4 regions of the Alteromonas sp. ABH4_454 genome follow, and region 1 is predicted to be linked to each of the others. Evidence: predicted binding sites of a transcription regulator. Region 1 holds the regulator's gene; each other region holds the start of a gene.
What was found. Region 1 encodes MetJ, which represses methionine synthesis genes. Its sites were predicted from a motif close to TAGACGTCTAGACGTCTA; they were not measured.
Positions count from the first base shown of each region.

Region 2: serA (phosphoglycerate dehydrogenase) is a predicted target of MetJ. The motif match lies at 2,761-2,778, and genes of this name have one in related genera.
Region 3: msrA (peptide-methionine (S)-S-oxide reductase MsrA) is a predicted target of MetJ. The motif match lies at 2,819-2,836, and genes of this name have one in related genera.
Region 4: thrA (bifunctional aspartate kinase/homoserine dehydrogenase I) is a predicted target of MetJ. The motif match lies at 3,143-3,160, and genes of this name have one in related genera.

Region 1 is NZ_CM149972.1:314,756-319,508, reverse strand. Features, by position in the region: gene metF (methylenetetrahydrofolate reductase) at 206-1,093, opposite strand; gene metJ (met regulon transcriptional regulator MetJ) at 1,254-1,586, shown strand; gene ACYX4W_RS01375 (malic enzyme-like NAD(P)-binding protein) at 1,749-2,984, opposite strand; gene ACYX4W_RS01370 (hypothetical protein) at 3,611-3,928, shown strand; gene rpmE (50S ribosomal protein L31) at 4,103-4,315, opposite strand.
Region 2 is NZ_CM149972.1:4,074,855-4,079,607, reverse strand. Features, by position in the region: partial or broken gene ACYX4W_RS17825 (DUF481 domain-containing protein) at 1-119, shown strand, start outside; gene ACYX4W_RS17820 (DUF481 domain-containing protein) at 334-1,080, shown strand; gene serA (phosphoglycerate dehydrogenase) at 1,300-2,529, opposite strand; gene rpiA (ribose-5-phosphate isomerase RpiA) at 2,865-3,521, opposite strand; gene ACYX4W_RS17805 (5-formyltetrahydrofolate cyclo-ligase) at 3,611-4,255, opposite strand; gene ACYX4W_RS17800 (ATP-binding protein) at 4,287-4,753, opposite strand, start outside.
Region 3 is NZ_CM149972.1:43,160-47,912, forward strand. Features, by position in the region: gene ACYX4W_RS00205 (sodium-dependent transporter) at 1-1,214, opposite strand, end outside; gene ACYX4W_RS00210 (SDR family NAD(P)-dependent oxidoreductase) at 1,544-2,269, opposite strand; gene ACYX4W_RS00215 (thiol-disulfide oxidoreductase DCC family protein) at 2,259-2,654, opposite strand; gene msrA (peptide-methionine (S)-S-oxide reductase MsrA) at 2,913-3,458, shown strand; gene ACYX4W_RS00225 (hypothetical protein) at 3,563-4,684, opposite strand.
Region 4 is NZ_CM149972.1:4,206,378-4,211,130, forward strand. Features, by position in the region: gene thrB (homoserine kinase) at 1-381, opposite strand, end outside; gene thrA (bifunctional aspartate kinase/homoserine dehydrogenase I) at 503-2,968, opposite strand; gene ACYX4W_RS18365 (excinuclease ABC subunit UvrA) at 3,347-4,753, opposite strand, start outside.

The DNA.
Region 1 (4,753 bases):
TTCTCCTGGCGATACCCTCTGGCAGATAAACAGCGTGATCTTTTGATGGGAGACCTTACGGTATCAATAGTTCAATTCATATTGCAGCAAATGGTAACTGGCGTAGGCGTCAGTGGCAAAAGGTTAATGCAATCTTTATACAACAAAGGCGCATGAATGCGCCTTTAGTCATCTAACTGTATAACTTTGTTAAAGCTATACGAAATCAGTCGCCGGAGCGCACCCCCAGCATATGACAGATTGCATAGCTTAGTTCACTACGGTTGAGAGTATAGAAGTGAAAGTGCTTCACCCCTTCTTTTGCAAGAACTTTCACTTGGTCCATGGCAATGTTAGCGCCTATTAGGTTACGAGTGGCTTGATCATCTGCATCAAGACCGTCGAACATCTTGTGTAACCATCCCGGTACGTGAACATCTGTAAAGCCTGCAAACCTTACTAACGTTTGGTAGTTAGTCACGGGTAAAATGCCTGGCACTATGTCTAAGTCTACACCTGCGGCGGCTGCACGGTCTCTAAATCGCAGATAAACACTGGTGTCGAAAAAGAACTGGGTTATCGCTTCGGTAGCGCCAGCTTCTGCTTTGCGTTTAAGGTTTAGCAAGTCGAACTGCGCATTTGGCGCTTCAGGGTGTTTTTCCGGGTAGGCGGCAACTGAAATATCGAAATCGGCAACGTCTTTTAATAAGGCAACTAGGTCAGAGGCATACATCTCTGTTTTGTCTACCCCTTTAGGCAAATCGCCACGAAGTGCAACAATACGGCGAATGCCGGAATCCCAGTAGTCTTTTGCAATTTGCTTTAATTCATCACGGCTTGCGTCGACACAGGTTAAGTGAGGAACGGCAGCAACGCCTGTTTGCTGTTGAATACGTTTTACCACATCGTGGGTTCTGTCACGCTCACCGCTATTGGCGCCGTAAGTAACCGACATGTAGCTTGGCTTTAACGGTGCTAGGCGTTCAACCGACTTCCACAGGGTTTGCTCCATGGCTTCCGTTTTAGGCGGAAAGAATTCAAAAGATACATCAATATCACGCAGCTCCGACAGGGACTGGTTTAATGCATCGATACCTTGTGCGTAAGAAACCATGGTTTATACTCTCAAAAATGTAATCTTATAGACGTTTAGACGTCTAAATTAAAGAATATATGTCTAGACGTCAAGAGGTTTACACTGCTCAATTGACCTTTTCGTGAACTTGTTTAGAATTTCTCTTCATAATATAAAAAGAGTAGACCGAGTTAGTACAATGGCAGAATGGAACGGTAAATATATTCACCCCTACGCAGAGCATGGGAAAAAGAGCGAGCAGGTAAAGAAAGTCACTGTTTCTATACCTATTAATGTGCTTAAAGCACTTACTGATGAGCGTACCCGCCGCCAAATCAATAATTTGCGCCACGCCACTAATTCGGAACTATTGTGTGAAGCGTTTTTACACGCGTTTACCGGGCAACCTTTGCCTAACGACGATGACCTGCGTAAAGACAATCCTAATCGCGTGCCGGCTGAAGCTAGGCGTATTATGGAAGAAATGGGCATTGACCCAAGCTTCGAAAATGATGTGTCTGAAGACGACTGATATTTAGTATTAAAGAGAAACGGCGCTGTGTTGTAAGGCTTTACTAGTTGATAGCCTACAACACAGCGCCGTTTTTTATGTACTTGTATTCTTTAAGCGCACTTTTAAGCAAATATTGATCGAGCGTTAACACAACCTTTTTTAGCCTTGTGCGCCAGAACTTTATTTTTCTGGGCTTTCAGGTACTCGTGCAACACCCGACTCAATAGCCGCCTTAGATACCGCGGTAGCTATACGCTCGCACAGACGTGGGTCCATAGGTTTAGGAATAATATACTCCTTACCAAATGTTAGGCTGTCACTTTTACTCGCTGCCAATACTTCCTGTGGTACAGGTTCTTTCGTAATAGCACGAAGAGCTTCAACTGCCGCCACTTTCATCTCATCATTAATGGCTGTTGCGCGAACATCTAAAGCACCGCGGAAAATAAACGGAAAGCACAGCACGTTGTTCACCTGATTAGGATAGTCTGAGCGGCCAGTAGCCATAATTAGGTCTTTACGCACTTCGTGAGCAAGCTCAGGCTTTATCTCAGGATCTGGGTTAGAACATGCAAATACGATTGGGTTTTCAGCCATCAAAGAAAGTGCTTCTGGTGGCAAAACATCAGGGCCTGACACACCAACAAAGATATCTGCATCTTCCATTACATCTTCAAGGGTGCGTTTATCAGTATTGTTAGCAAACAGCTTCTTGTGCTCAGTTAAATCTTCGCGACGAGTGTGGATAACGCCTTTTCTATCTAACATGTAGATACGCTCACGCTGGGCACCACACTTAATCAGTAGCTCCATACAGGCAACCGCTGCTGCTCCGGCACCCATACAAACAATTTTAGCGTTCTCTATATTTTTGCCCTGAATTTCTAAAGCGTTAAGCATACCTGCGGCGGTTACAATAGCGGTACCGTGTTGATCATCATGGAATACTGGGATTTTACAGCGCTTAATGAGTTCTTGCTCAATTTCAAAGCACTCCGGCGCTTTGATATCTTCTAGGTTAATACCACCAAACGTATCAGCAATATTGGCTACAGTATTGATGAACTCTTCGGTCGTACGATGTTTCACTTCAATATCAATGGCATCTAAACCAGCAAAGCGTTTAAACAGAAGTGCTTTACCTTCCATTACTGGCTTTGAAGCTAATGGGCCTAAATTACCTAAGCCTAAAATCGCAGTTCCGTTACTGATAACAGCGACCAAGTTACCTTTGCCCGTATACTTGTAAGCGTTATCTGCATCCTCGGCGATTTCTCTCACCGGCTCGGCAACGCCCGGGCTGTAGGCAAGAGCAAGGTCGTCGACGCTATCGGCTGGCTTAGATAGCTCTACGCGAATTTTTCCAGGTGTGGGTTTGGCGTGATAGTCGAGTGCGCGTTGTCTAAAATCTGACATGTAAAAAGGTATCCTTAGATGTAGGGTTCATCGGTATTTTTGTTCACGCTCTGTAGCTATTTTATTATCGTTGTAGTTATAGATAGATAAACATAAGCGCGTTACAACTAACTAATGACAAAAGTGATTATAAATAGTTGTTAGCACCAGTGTGGTACGTTGGAAACTGCAGACCTAGCGTTAACTCTTCCTGATTTCCCTCACATATCGCTGTTGATATTAGGTCTAACATTTAGACCTGAATTTATATCCAAAAGCGCCACAAGCCTTAGCAGTAAAGCATTATTCATAAAATTAATGCTCACTATCAAGGTGCCGATCGCAACTCTAACACAGCCAATCACTGTGTACATATCTGATCAGAATTCTCATTTACCAATGTAGGTTAGGCATACTAATTAGACCAGTAAAATAAGTCTATAATTGTCATTCATAAAATTTATTTTGAAGTCTCATTTCATTTTGAAGGTGTATTATAGGCGCGGGTGCTAAGATGCTTATCGATTTATACTCGAGAAAACAGCTTTGGATAATATTTCACAAAGATAGACCTCTTTATTTTCACTATTGTTTTTCTGATAAAATACAATAAATGGCCTCTCAAGCTAGCTTTGAAGACAAAGAATATGACAGAAAGAAAACTGATTGCGGTGCTAACTGATGTGTGTGAAAACGTAAAATCTGACGATAATGGTTTCGTATGGCTTACGCATTTAGGACCTTGGAAAGCGCCGAAAGTTATTGCCGTATTTAATACGGAGCAAGAGAAGCAGCAAGCATTGATTAACGGTTGGGATATGGACTTCATAAACCAGGTGAATATAGCCCTAGAATCTATAAAGTCTATTCCAGCTGGAATGTATTTCGACAGTGAGGAATCGTGTAAAAAACAAAGTAGAGGGGACTGGGATAAACACTTGTCAGGAGTCGAAAAACTTCATTAATTATAATGAGTGTTTTGATCTTAAGTGTGAGCGTTATTGATATGATCAATTAGCGTTGATTAGAGGTGCTTGCATAAGTGGGAGCTATTCAATGTTAGTTTACTAACGTGAATAGTTTTCTCTGGACAATAAAAAAGCGCCATGAAGGCGCTTTTTTCGAACTCGATATCAGGCTTACTTTTTGCCCAATGCACCGAAACGCTTCTTGAAGCGATCAACACGACCACCAGTATCAACGTTACGTTGCTTACCAGTGTAGAATGGGTGACATGAAGAACATACGTCTAGGTTAATGTCTTTACCAAGCGTAGAACGAATCTTCATTACGTTACCACATGAGCAAGTAGCTGTGATTTCTTCGTATTTAGGGTGGATATCTTGTTTCATTGGGTTACCTCAAATAATAAGGCCGTATCGCTATACAACCCGAAGTCGCACACCATACGTTACTTAGTTCAAATGATAAGTCGTTCAAAGAACAACCCATCGCAAAAAGAGCGGCGCATAATATAGGATGGATGTGGCATGATCAAGTGGTTTTTGCCCAATTGTTAAACAAAGCAGCTTGGCAAGAAGGCTACCCAAGACAGCTAAACAAAAAAACATTCCTTTTATGCTTACCAGTAAAATATGTTTAAATATTTATCTTTCAAGGCTAGGCCCATTAGCGTCAATAGTAAAATTGTGCGCTATAGCAAAATGTGTAGCTAACTGTTAGCAGCGCAAACTGCCGTAATATATGGGTCTGCAAGTAGCTTCAGTATTATTAGTTTCAATATAAGAAGCTTAGTAAGCGCATTACGCGCTGTAACAGCCATCAAATAA
Region 2 (4,753 bases), 800 kb from region 1:
TATTCGGCTCATTAGCGATGAAGCTTTCGTTTATACTAAATCATGAAACCGACACCCCTGAAGATGTCGCAGCGTTAAGCACAGAGACATCTGTAGCATTGGTCTATCAGTTTTTTTAGTCAATTAGTGTAAATTTAAGGCTTAAAACCGGCTTTTTACCGCGGGTGGATTGACTGAGAGCGTTGAAAATGTACACTGCGCACCATTGTTTGTAGCGTTGGTTTATTTTTCGACGCTATTTAGCTGACCTCTTTTAAAACTCGTGTTGTACCGCCTTGCAGTACTTAAGGTGTCGTGTACAACGAATGGACCGATAATCAATAGGATTGTTCAATGAAAAAGCAAGTGCTTGCATCTCTAGTTGCAATTTCTCTTTCTCCTGCCGTATTCGCTCAAGCTAAAGAAGTAAAACCTTTCACAATGGAAGGGGAGCTTGGCTTCATATCTACATCAGGTAACACTGAGACGACTTCAATCAGCGCGGGTATTACCGCACACCAAGAGTTAGAAAATTGGAGCAATGACTACGCCCTTGAAGGTCTATACAAAAAAGAGACTACAGAAGATGATAATGGCGAAGACGTTGAGTACACATCTGCGCAAAAGTTCTTCGGCTCGGCGCAGGGTAACTATAAGCTAGAAAACCCTGATAACCGTTTATTTGCCTTCGCATCATATGAAGACGACCGCTTTAGCAACTTTAACTACCAAGCAACGGTAGCAGCGGGTTGGAACCAAAAAGTGCTAGAGAATGATCGCCACACTCTAGAATATTCAATTGGTCCTGGTTACTCGTTCATCGAAACACAAGAAGATGAAAATCTTGATAGCATGATTGTTCGTGCATCAACAGCGTATTCTTGGAAAATTTCTGACACTGCTAAATTCACGCAAACCGTGAGTACTGAAGTGGGCTCTGACAACACGAAGTCACGTGCTGAATCTGCACTTACTGCTACGATCAGTGGGAACCTTTCTATGCGTCTTTCGTTCAAATTAGATCACAACACTAACGTTGATGAAGACGTAGAAAAACTTGATACAGAAACTGCAGTAAGCCTAGTTTACAACTTCTTTTAAGCTTTGCTGAAGCGCCTTGACTGCTCGGTTGTGCGTTGAGGCGGTTAAATGTTTTACCTAGGTAATTCCTTTATACACTGATGCCATAGTGTTGTTGGAATAGGCGCTAGAACCAGTGCATTGCTAAGTAAAACAAAAGTACAGATACAAAAAAACGCTGCAAATTTGCAGCGTTTTTTTTAACTAAATATCAAGCAAGTGTTTTATTAAACGTTTTGTTTAATGAAGGATTCTGGTCTTAATAGTGCCGTCTATTTGTTGAAGTTCTGCTAGTGCTTCATAGCCGCGGTCTTCTTTAACATCTACTACTACATAACCAATTTCAGCATTAGTTTGTAGATACTGAGCTTCAATATTGATGTCTTTTTCCGCAAAGGCTTGGTTAATTTGCGTAAGAATGCCCGGCTGGTTTTTGTGTACGTGCAGCAAACGCGAACGACCTGTGTGCTCAGGCAGTGATACTTCAGGGAAGTTAACTGCCGACAACGTAGAGCCGTTATCGCTGTATTTTGCTAACTTACCCGCTACTTCAATACCAATGTTTTCTTGTGCTTCCTGCGTGCTTCCGCCAACGTGTGGCGTAAGAATAACGTTGTCGAACGCGCGAAGCGGCGATTCAAATTCTTCAGTATTAGACTTAGGCTCTACTGGGAATACATCAATTGCTGCGCCATTAAGGTGACCGCTTTCCAGTGCTTTGGCAAGTGCGTCAATATCAACCACAGTACCGCGAGATGCGTTAATAAGAATGCTGCCTTTCTTCATTTGAGACAGCTCTTTTTCGCCAATCATATCTTGGGTTTGCGGCGTTTCGGGAACGTGTAGTGATACCACATCAGAGGTATTAAGTAGCTTTTCAAGCGACTTCACCTGAGCTGAGTTACCCAGCACTAGCTTGTCTTCGATATCGAAGAATTGAACGCGCATACCAAGGTGCTCAGCAAGAATACTTAGCTGTGTACCTATGTGGCCATAGCCGATAATACCTAAAGTTTTTCCGCGAGCTTCGTACGAACCTACTGCGGTTTTTTCCCATTCACCGCGGTGAGCTTTGGCGTTTTTGCTAGGCACTTGGCGAAGCAAAAGAATAATTTGCCCAAGAACAAGTTCTGCAACCGAGCGAGTATTAGAAAAAGGCGCGTTGAAAACGGGAATACCACGGCGCTGCGTAGCTTCAAGATTAACCTGGTTGGTACCAATGCAGAAACAACCAATAGCAACAAGTTTTTGTGCCGCATCAACTACTTTCTCGGTAATCTGTGTACGTGAACGAATACCAACAAAGTGGGCGTCTTTAATCTTCTCAATTAACTCATCTTCAGGAAGAGAGGTTTTGAGAAATTCAATGTTGCTATACCCATTGCTTTGTAGTGTTTCCAAAGCACTTTGGTGAACACCTTCCAACAACAAAATTCGGATTTTATCCTTCTCTAATGAAACTTTGCTCATGAACTCGCTATCTCTCGCTGATTTAATTGGGGTTTCTGGCAGTGCCAACCATAGCATCTCATAAATTCTCAGTAGCTAACATTTAAAGATGCACTACCTTATTTGCAACAGAGCCTTGGTTTAGCGCCTGCTATCTAGCGTTTTAGTTACGCTAATTGCTCTAATAAAAAAGGTTCATAACCTTAAGCAACATAAACATCTAGCTGCAAAAATATTATTAATTAAGACATCTAGACGTCTAAACGGAAATTAACAGAAAACGCGCTAAGTTAAAAGCAGTATTTCGCTTAGCTTTTCAACAAAACACTAGAATAGGGGCGGTTAAGCCGCCCGAATCACTTAAAGGTTTCAACACCACTGTCGGTTGCACTTAACACTATATCTGCGCCACGTAGCGCAAAAATACCGTTAGTTACTACCCCAGGAATATTATTGATTTTTTGCTCTAACTCACGTGGGTTTAGTATTTCAAGATTGTGAACATCTAAAATAACGTTACCGTTATCTGTTACAACGCCTTGTCGATACTCGGGGTCGCCACCCAGTTTTACCAGTTCGCGAGCGACAAAAGAGCGAGCCATTGGAATAACTTCTACAGGAAGTGGGAAGTCACCTAAAACAGGTACGCGCTTACTTTCATCTACAATGCAAACGAACGTGGTAGCGGCACCGGCTACAATTTTCTCGCGGGTCAGAGCGGCGCCGCCGCCTTTAATCATGTGCTTGTGTTCGGTAACTTCGTCGGCACCGTCAATATAAACTGAAAGGTTACTAACTTCATTCAACTCGAAAACTTCAATGCCCAAGGCTTTCAAGCGCTCGGTAGATGCCTCTGAACTTGAAACCGCGCCTTCAATTTTGTGCTTAATTTTGCCCAGTTCTTCTATGAAAAAATTAACAGTAGAGCCCGTACCCACACCGACAATACTGTCTGCTTCAACATAGTCGATGGCTGCTTTGGCTACGGCTTGCTTTTTTTCGTTCTGATCCATGGTTACTCTCCAACTTATTATGCTTGCAAGTGTAACTTATAAGTGCAGATGAACCCATAAGTTCATAGGTTCAATTTGATATAGTGAAATTACGGTTTAGTGAATATAAGTGTGCGAGAAGGGGTCACGATAGCATCGAGGGGCACATCCCACGGCGCAATGGGCAGGGCATCAACTTCTTGCACATCGTGAGCGATACCTACCAATTTTGGCGTATGCTGGTTTAAGGCCGATTGAGTATTCAACTTGCGTTGCGTAAAGCTTAAGGTGCGGTCGTAATAGCCCCCACCCATACCCAAGCGGTTTCCGCTTGTATCAAACCCCACTAGCGGCATAAGAATAACATCGCATTGTGTAACAGGTATGACGGCTTCACAGGTCAATGCAGGCTCTTCTATATTGTATTTGTTATTAATTAACAAAGAATTGGGGGTATAAGATAAAAAAAGCAAATGCCCTTTACATACAGGATGTAGCACAGGCAATGCGAACTTTTTGTGCGAGAACTGCCACGTTGATTCGATGTAGTATTTTAAGTTTACTTCGCCATCGTTAACCAAGTACCCGGCTACAGTAGTTGCGCTTTTAACAAAGGGAAGGGTGTTTAGCTGAGTCGCGATGCACTGGGCAGCGTCTTCATGCTGTTCGTCAGGTAAATTACGGCGCGCTTCGCGAAGCTTTTTGCGAAGTAGGGCCCTAGCTTTCTGTTTTTCTGGTGAAACGCTTACTTGCATATTAGGCAACCGTGCTTGGCGTGTATGGCCGTTAGTGATTCTTCTGCCCTAAATAGTAATTCAGCACACGAACTAACTCACTATTGTCTATGGGTTTGGTTAGCACGTCATCAAGACCTCTTTCTCGCAAATACTCAGAGTCAGTTATTACGTCAGCGGTTAATGCTACAACAGGTAAGCTTGGCTTGTGAGCTTTTATCTGTGCCGTCGCTTCGTCGCCTTGAATGCCGGGTAAGTTAAGGTCCATTAACACTAGGTCGACAGGATTAGATCTAGCGTATTCAACCCCTTCTTCACCTGTGCTTACCACAGAAAGCGCCACGCCTAATTTTTCAAACAAGGTTTGAATAACCACTTGGTTTATATAGTGGTCTTCAACCACTAACACGTTTGCAGATTTATCAATGTTAACTTGTGCTACAAAGCTCTGTGGTTGTGCCTCAACGAACTGATTCGCACTTAGCGCATCGGCGGGCAAGGTTACGCTTATGCGGGTAC
Region 3 (4,753 bases), 270 kb from region 1:
TTTAACGGCAAAATAGTGTCGTAAAATACATCGTAAATTACGTCAAACAGCGATTTATCGGCACCTGCGTAGTGCATAAATGACGTCAGCATATCAACTTTACCAAACGACAATGCACTTAGAATTGCCAGCACAATCATAATGCTACCTAAAGAGCCTAGCGCCCATTTACGGCTTACGCCTTTTTCATCCATAAGCGCCGCAACAGGTACTTCAAAGATAGACACTAGAGACGTTATTGCCGCAAAGAATACTAGTAGGAAGAACAGGCTCGCGACAATCGAAGCGCCCATATAGCCAATGGAGTCTTGTAGTGCCAGGAAGATACTAGGCAGATAAGTAAAAATCATACCTACAGACGATTCACTTAACTCATCAGGGTTAATATCTGGGTTGAAAGAGAATATGGCAGGAAGAATCATTAAACCTGCGGTAAAAGCCACAGCAGTATCGGTTAATGCAACAAGCTTTGCAGCGCTTGGTACATCCGCTCGTTTATCGATGTAACTACCGTAGGTAATAAGAATACCCATACCCAGCGACAGTGAGAAAAAGGCTTGTGACAGTGCGCCGTTCACTACTTCTGCTGTAATTTTTGAAAATTCAGGAACAATATAAAACTCTACGCCTGCCATTGCGTTTTCGCGAGTTAGTACAAAGATAACAAGGCCGATAAGCATCACGAAAAGTGCTGGCATAAGCAGCTTCGCCGCTTTTTCTATCCCCTCTTTTACACCACCTTGAAGGATAAGGTAAACCACACCAACAACAGCAGCCATGTAGACGAAAATAGACTCTGAATTAATAAACACCCCAAAGGTATCGGGGTCTGCTAGTTTGTCTAAGTTTCCGCTAACTGCTTCAAATAAATAGCCAAAAAGCCATACAGTAATAACCATGTAGAAAACGGCAATCATAAACGGCGTGGCAATCGCGAGCCAGCCTGCAAGTTTCCACTTCTTTTCGTTACCACTGATAGCGCTGTATGCGCCTAACGGGTCTTTTTTAGCATGGCGACCTACCGACATCTCTGCCAACATAACCGGTAAACAAATGGCAAAAACGAAAATAGCGTACATTAAAAGGAATGCACCACCGCCGTTTTTAGCTGCGCCGACTGGGAACCCCACCAAATTACCAATGCCCACTGCAGAGCCTGCAGCAGCCAATATAAAACCTATGCGCGATCCGAACTGTTCTCTGGCCCCGCTCATATCCCTTCCTCTTGTTGAGTTATTGTTATAGCAGTTCGCTTATCACGCCTTGCGACATTCAAATTAGCCTTGTATACAACAATCACTTTTTGAAATCACAATTTGTACTTGTTGTTCGTTCTTGATTCTCGTCGGAATCAAGCCGAGCGAACTGGTATTATTTATTATTAGGATGGCGTTTGTTGTAATGACTCACATGTGGCGTCAACGCGTTGTATTGCTACCTCTATGGGCGTATCAATACGCTGCACCATTCCCAAAATAACATGGTAACAGCAGTGAAATAAAAAGTCTTGATGTTGGACTTGCAGAAATGAGGTTAGACCGTATCACCAAGTTACCACTTCACCATTCCAGTCGATAAAATGGCAAGTCTGGTCCCGATTGAGCGCTGAAAGGTGGTGAATAAGTTGCTTTGCAGTGAACTCTGGCGTAAAGAGTTTTTTAGCCGCTACATTTTTTTGAAATGGCTTCGACAGCCCAGTATCAACGGTACCTGGGTGGTAACATACCAGCATGACATCTTTCAATCTGCGCTTGTACTCTACAGACGCTGTTTTGACAAACATATTGAGCGCGGCTTTCGAGGCACGGTAGCCATACCATCCGCCAAGCCCGTTGTCTGATATACTCCCAACTCTCGCGCTTAGGCAAACAAGGGTTGAGCCTTCTTTACTCATAACGTTGACTAAATGCTTAAGCCATATAGCGGGAATAATGCTGTTTGTCGCAAAATACGCAGTCAAGGCTTCCTCGCTGACATCTTCTAAGCGCTTTTCGGGGTGAATACCTTCGCTTTCGTTATGCAAAAAACCGGTTGTTATTACTACCGTATTTAACACAACCTCTTGCTTAGCAAGTTGCTTAACAAAGCCGCTGATGTGCTTATCATCCTGTTCAGCAATTTGATGATAGGAGACGTTCTCTGAATTATTACTTTCAGTTGCAGCTGCACGACTTACAGCGAACACTTTTGCGCCCGCACTGCGATATTGCTCTATAAGCGCAGACGCTATGCCACCAGATGCGCCCACGATAAGTACGTTATTTTCCATTCGGCTCTCCCGGTACACAGCGGTCGCACTGACGTTTTTTTCCCGTTAAAAGGTAAGAAATGGTATATCTATGTTTTGCGAATACATTGTAGAAAGCATCAGCGGCATAACGGATAACAGGCCAGCGAAGCGGTGCGTAGATCCATCCCATACCTACTGCCTTCCACGCTTCATGGGTAACATCAAGTCCGGTAATTAGGGTACCATCCTCGCGAAGTCCGTGAATTCTGGCGTTAAGCGCATGCCAATCCATGGCAGGATAGCGAGTTGCAAAATCAGGGGCCTGAATGTCGACCAGGGTGAGTTTGTTATCCTTGTCTCTTTTGCGTAAATGACGCATTTCGGCTATGCACAAAGGGCAATAACCATCGTAAAAAATAATCACTTCTACCTACCTCTGCTAAATAAGACGCTTATCGCTTAAAAGACGATTTCGCCCATGCAAACATGGAAAAACAAAAAATACATCGCGTTTGCCGTGCACTATCAGCACTCTTGTCGCGGCCAGTTTAAAACCGTTTTAAGCCGTCGCACGTTATTCTTATTTAATATTCGTTTATACGATAAAAAAACACGCTTGGATGACTTGTGTTGTGCCCTACCCGCACCCACACTACAAGCAAAGATCATGAGAGGTTTTATTATGGCAAATTTACAAGTAGCCACTTTAGCAGGCGGATGCTTTTGGTGTATCGAGTCTGCATTTAACACTGTCGAAGGTGTAGAAAAAGCAATTTCTGGCTATGCTGGAGGTGAAAAAGCCGATCCAACCTATGAAGAGGTATGTACGGGAAACACTGGTCATGCAGAAGTGGTACAAGTAACCTTTGATGCAGACAGCATCAGCTACCGTGAAATTCTAGAGATTTTCTTCGCGCTACATAACCCTACTCAGCTAAACAGACAGGGTAATGATTTGGGTACTCAGTATCGCAGCGCAATCTTCTATCACGACGATGCACAAAAAGCGGAAGCTGAAAAAATTATTGCACAAATCACAGAAGAAGAAATCTGGCCTGACCCGGTAGTCACTGAAGTAGTAGCCTTGAATAACTACTATGACGCCGAAGACTATCATCAGGATTATTTCAAAAATAATCCGCAGAACCAGTATTGTTCTATGGTGGTTGCACCTAAACTTGCAAAATTCAAAAAGACTTTTGCTTCTCGCCTTCGCAGCGATGCATAGGTAAAGTCAGCTTTTTTAGCGACGTTTACAGGTTGGCTAGAAACGAAAGGGTTGCTTGGTAGCAACCCTTTTTCGGTTTTAATAACATCGTAAGTAGATAGACGCTAATCAAACCAAGCGTCATTGATTTCTATCGAAAATAGCAAGGGCGCTAAATCTTCATAACGCGTCTTATGCGCCTCACATGTCGCGTTTTTCATATAATTCTTTTCCCACGGATCGTTAATGATCCATAGCGTACTATCAATAGTGACTAACCCTTCCATCGACGAGTTATCCATTGTGTACTGTTCGCAACTCTGATCACTGGCAACATCAAAAATAATGGGAATGCGCTTTGTCGGTTTGCTACCAGTGGTATCAATTACCCATAATTCATTGTCGTTTCTTGCCGCGCCAAATAAATATGATGCGCCCGTTGAGTGCGTATATAAAGCCAAGCCATTTATAGGGTGATTACCCGAGGTAAACGAAGGAAGTTGAAGGTCTGGTTCACTTACAGTTGCAAAATCGCTCGATGAGAAAAAGTTTTCATCAACAGACAATGTAAAGATCCTTGGCTGCCCCGCTTTGTCTTTTTCTAATGACAAATACAAAGTGCCGTCTTCCGCCATAGTCAGGCCTTCAATACCATCGTTAGGAAAGTTACCTACTTCGAACTCTTTCGGAAACTGGAGCGGACGCACATCTGACATTTCTACGTCACCATTGTCCTTGCGGGTTAATTTAACCAATAGGCTTGGGTAGTCTGTAGAGCCTGTATCTTCGTACTTGGTTTCACAACGAGGGCTCAAGGCTCCTGTACGGGTTGCATCCTCTGTGACGGTGTAAATGACATTAGCATCTCTAGGGTCTACCGCTAACGCTTCTAAATCTGGTTGTTCGCTCAAGTAGCTATAGAAGCAGCTTCGGCGCACATCTCTTGAGAATGAAAAACGCTTACTAGACGCGCTTAGCGTTGCCGTTTCTGGTGAAATGCTATGTAACTTCAACTGCTGCGTAACATCCGCACTTGCATCTGCAATGGTAACTAACTGTCCGTCTAGCACGACTAGCCCGGATGTTTGGGGGTCAAACATAACTTTTCCAGATTCATCAAGGATCCACTTCCCTACTGTTGTTTCTGTCAAGTCGGTAGGTTCTGGACTGATAATGACATCTTTGGGCTCGCTGCATGCGGTGACCAGCATGGCGGTTAAAACGGTGGCGGATAAATACTTAAGCATAATATGAAGTCCTCTCTCGACTCGGCGTATCGAGAGCAAAAGCTAAAACTGAAAAAATTGTAAGGGAGT
Region 4 (4,753 bases), 670 kb from region 1:
ATCTTCATCAAATGGCGTATCGAAGTAAGCATTAAGTGCCGCAAACGCTGCCACAATAGAACTTGCGCTTGAACCTAAACCACTACCAATAGGTAGATTTTTATGTAGCGTTAGTGCAACAGGAGAGGTTGGCTTTCCAGCCTTTTCCATTTGCTCACAAAAATAGTGATAGCACTTAGTAACTATATTGCTATCCGCATCGCCCGGAAGCTTGTGAGCAAAGCGCCCCACCGTTTCTAATGAAAATGACTCAGCCGCTTTTATTTCAACTTCATCACCGAGCTTAGTACCGTCAACCGGCGCAAGCGCTGCGCCCAGTACGTCAAAGCCTAGGCTTACATTTCCAATTGATGCCGGCGCAAAGGCCTTGAATGCTTTCATATAATTTCTCTTACTTCGCTTGCGACTTAACGCGATAAATCACTGGCCTAAGTCACACCTTCGAATTTCTTACTTTAGCCACTTACCCATTACGCAAAGCATGCTTTGCGTTATTTAGCGGTTAATGCGCCATTTGTTTCCACGGCATAGTGCGTAAAATGTCGGCAAATACCCCTGCCGCCGTTACCGTACCACCTGCACCATATCCTCTAATTACATAAGGGATTGGACTGTAGTAGTCACTATTAATCGCCAGTGCATTCTCGCCGTCTTTCACCTGAGAAAGCGGATTGCTAGCAGGGACGGCCTGTACACTAACTTTGCACTTTCCATCTTCAATGCTGCCAATATAGCGAAGCACTTTGCCTTCCGCTTTAGCCGCCTCAACTTTATCATTCATCGCAGCATCTAACTCGGGTAGCTGCTGCATAAATTCGTCGATAGAACAGTTTTCTGCAAATCCCGAAGGCAGTACCGACTCAATCTCTATATCAGAAAGCTCAAGCTCTAAATCGGCTTCACGGGCCATAATAAGCAACTTACGAGCAACGTCCATACCGCTTAAATCGTCGCGAGGATCTGGCTCGGTAAAACCGTTGTCTTTGGCCGTTTGTGTCGCTTGCGACAGGCTCATGCCCTCTTCAAGCTTACCGAATACGTAAGACAAGCTGCCTGAAAGAATACCTTCAAAACGATGCAGCACATCACCTGCACTGAATAGTTTTTGCAGGTTGTCGATAACAGGAAGGCCCGCGCCCACTGTTGTCTCATACAAATATTGGCGATTCGTATTAAGTGCAGTCTTACGTAACTTGCGGTAATAAGACATAGCGCTGGTATTCGCCTTTTTGTTAGGCGTTACTACGTGGAAGCCGCTTTCCATCATATCAACGTACTGATTAGCGATGGCTTCATGGCTTGTACAATCAACAATGACTGGGTTGACCAAGCTGGTATCGTTTGCGAACTGATGCAAGCGCTCTACACTCAAGCCTTCACTTGCAGAGTCCAGGGCCGCTTTCCAATCGCTGCTTAAATCAATACCTTGGCTGTTCAACAGCAATTTACGGCTATTTGCTATACCGTAAACGCGCAGCTGAATATTACGTTTTAAAAGTGCTGGCTGTTGTTTTTCAATCTGACCTAGCAGTTCAGTGCCTACATTGCCACACCCTACTAGGAATACGTCTATGGTATGGCGGTCAGAGAAAAAATTCTGATGAATAACCTTAACCGCTTTCTTAGCACGCTTACTTTCGATTACTGTGGAAATTGAGCGTTCTGAAGAGCCCTGTGCGATAGCAACGTTATTTACTCGTGCTTGGGCTAGTGAGTTAAAGAATCGCGCTGCCAAACCTTTGGTTTGACGCATACCATCGCCTACCAAAGTAACAATGGCCAGATCGTGACGTACTTCGATAGGATCTAGCAATTGATTTTGCAGCTCTAGCGCGAAAGCATCTTCAAGTAGCGTTAATGCACGGCTGGCGTCTTTGCTTTGAATACAAAAACTAATTGAGTATTCCGAAGATGACTGCGTAATAAGGCTAATTGAAATATTAGCGTTCGACATAACCTCAAACACACGGCTCGCCATACCCACCATGCCTTTAAGGCCTGGCCCTGCAACGTTGAACATGGTGACGTTATCAAGCTGTGAAATACCTTTCACCGACGTCCACACTTCGCTTTTCTCATTACTGATTAACGTACCAGGCGCTGCCGGGTTCAACGTATTTCTGATCAAACAAGGTATGTGATGCTGGGCGATAGGCCCGATAGTTTTAGGGTGAAGCACCTTGGCACCGAAGTAAGACAACTCCATCGCCTCTTGATAAGTAAGCTTGTCTAGCAGCACCGCGCCTTCCACTTGATTGGGGTCAGCGTTATACACACCGTCTACGTCTGTCCAAATTTCACAGCAGCTAGCGTCTATACACGCCGCTAAAATAGCCGCTGAATAGTCAGAGCCATTACGTCCTAGCGTTACTTTTTCGCCTGCTTCGTTAACAGCTACAAAGCCAGGCATAACCAAAAACTCACTGCCATCGGTAGGCACATCTGAAAAACGCGCTTTACTTAGCGATACGTCGGCAATACTGTCTAAGTAATCGCCCTCAGCAAGCACATATTTAACTGGGTCGATAACGCGGTTTGCAATGCCTTTAGCCGATAACATAGCGCTAAAGAGCGTAACCGAGATGTATTCGCCAATACTAAGAATACCAGCAGCAACATTATCTGGCGCAACGCCGAGCAGTTTAATGCCTTCAAGGTGCTGTTTTAATACTGATAAGTGACTATTGATAAATTCCACCACGCTTGCGTGTTCAAATCCGTCGAGTTCATCGTTCAGGTCGTTGGCAATGCCTGTGACCGTGTCATTCAACTTATCGAATAATGGCTGGAAATCTTCACCCGCGGCTGCTTGTTCACAAAGTAGTGAAAGCGCGTTCGTTACCCCCTTTGGGGCAGAGAGTACAACCGCAGCACCGTCGGTTTGGTGGGTTGCCGTGCTAATTTCCATAACGCGCATGTATCGCGGTGCATCGGCTAGAGAAGAACCCCCAAACTTTAAGACTTTCATATGCTGCTCCTTAAGGTTACGCATGCTAAAACGTGTGTAAAAAAAAGCCCGCTCTGTGTTAGGCGGGCTTTCGTTGTCTTTTGCTTACTTGCACTAGTCAGCGACCGCCCTTTTTAAGGTGGTAATTAACATAATGGTGGTGCGAGTAAGTAGAATCTTTTTCATACAAGCAATTTGCCGTATAGACGTCTATAAGTCAACCGCAGTTTTCACCACACTGTATTGCAAAATATGAAACACTCTTTAATTAATATTTCTTTTTGAGGTACAAATACAGTTTAAGCAGTTTCTAAATTGGCTTACTTGTACTTAAGTAGCTTTAAACAAGTACTTATTTCTACGATCATTTAAACCGAACTCATTCAGTGAAAGCCTTTGTTAGAGCAAGCTCGCCTTCAAAAATGGGGCTGTTGCACTTTGTTTAACCTTAGCAACCTCCTCTGGGCTACCTTCAGCAACGATTTCTCCCCCCTCATCACCAGCGCCCGGCCCCATATCTATAATGTGGTCACAAGCCACAGCCACCTGCATATTGTGCTCAACCATCACCACCGTATTCCCCGCTTCAACTAGCGTGGTTAAATGCTGCATAAGTAGCGAGGTGTCTGAAAGGTGTAAACCTGTTGTAGGTTCATCCAGCACGTAAAGAGTATTAGCATTTTGAGCACGTTTAAGTTCTGACGCTAATTTAATGCGCTGCGCCTCGCCGCCTGATAATTCAGTAGCACTTTGCCCCAGAGTTAAATAGCCAAGCCCTACATTCATTAGCGTTCGAAGCCCCCGCGTAATGACTTGATTACTCTTGAATATAGATAGTGCTTCTTCAACCGTAAGCGATAGTACGTCAGCGATAGAGTGTTCGTTGTAACCAACTTCCAGTACGTTATCGTTAAAACGCTGTCCGTTACAAACGGTACAGGGGGAATAAACACTCGGCATAAACAGTAGTTCTACCGATACCACGCCCAAGCCTTCACAATGTGGGCACCGCCCTTTTGCGACGTTAAACGAAAAATGACCCGCATCGTACCCACGGGCTTTCGCTTCTTCGGTTGAAGCAAATAAACTTCTGATTTGATCAAATATGCCGGTATAGGTTGCCAATGTTGAACGAGGTGTCCTGCCGATGGGAGACTGATCTACCACAACTATACGACTTAACTCATCAAGCCCGCTTTCAACATAGCCTTGCTGCGGCTCAGTTTCATGAGAAAAAGCGTCTTGAGCAAGGAGCGAATTGGCGTCAGTAAGCAGTTCTTTCGTTTTTCTCGTCTCTTTCGTTTCTTTCGCTCGCTTCTCTTCTTTCTCGACTGTACTTAAACCATCTTTGACTAACTCAACTAATGCTTGGCTAATCAAACTCGACTTTCCAGAGCCGGAAACGCCAGTAACACAGGTCATCACGCCAAGTGGAATATTAATATCAACATGGCTGACATTATTTTTGGAAACGTCTTTTAAACGCAATGCCTTTGATGATTTGCGTTTGCTACGCTGGCTTAGGGCTTTATTGTTAAAAACGTAGTCTGCCGTTGGGGAGCTTTTATTGCTTGCCAGTTCTTTAACCGGCCCACTATAAACCAGATCACCTCCGTTCACTCCCGCTCGCGGCCCTACGTCTACAACCCAGTTAGCGCCTTTGATAACATAAGGATTGTGCTCGACAACAAGCAACGAATTTCCCGTTTCGGTAATAGTGTGAAGCGCGCGAATAAGCCCTTCTACATCGCGAGGGTGAAGACCTGATGAGGGTTCATCCATCACAAATACAACGCCAAATAAGTT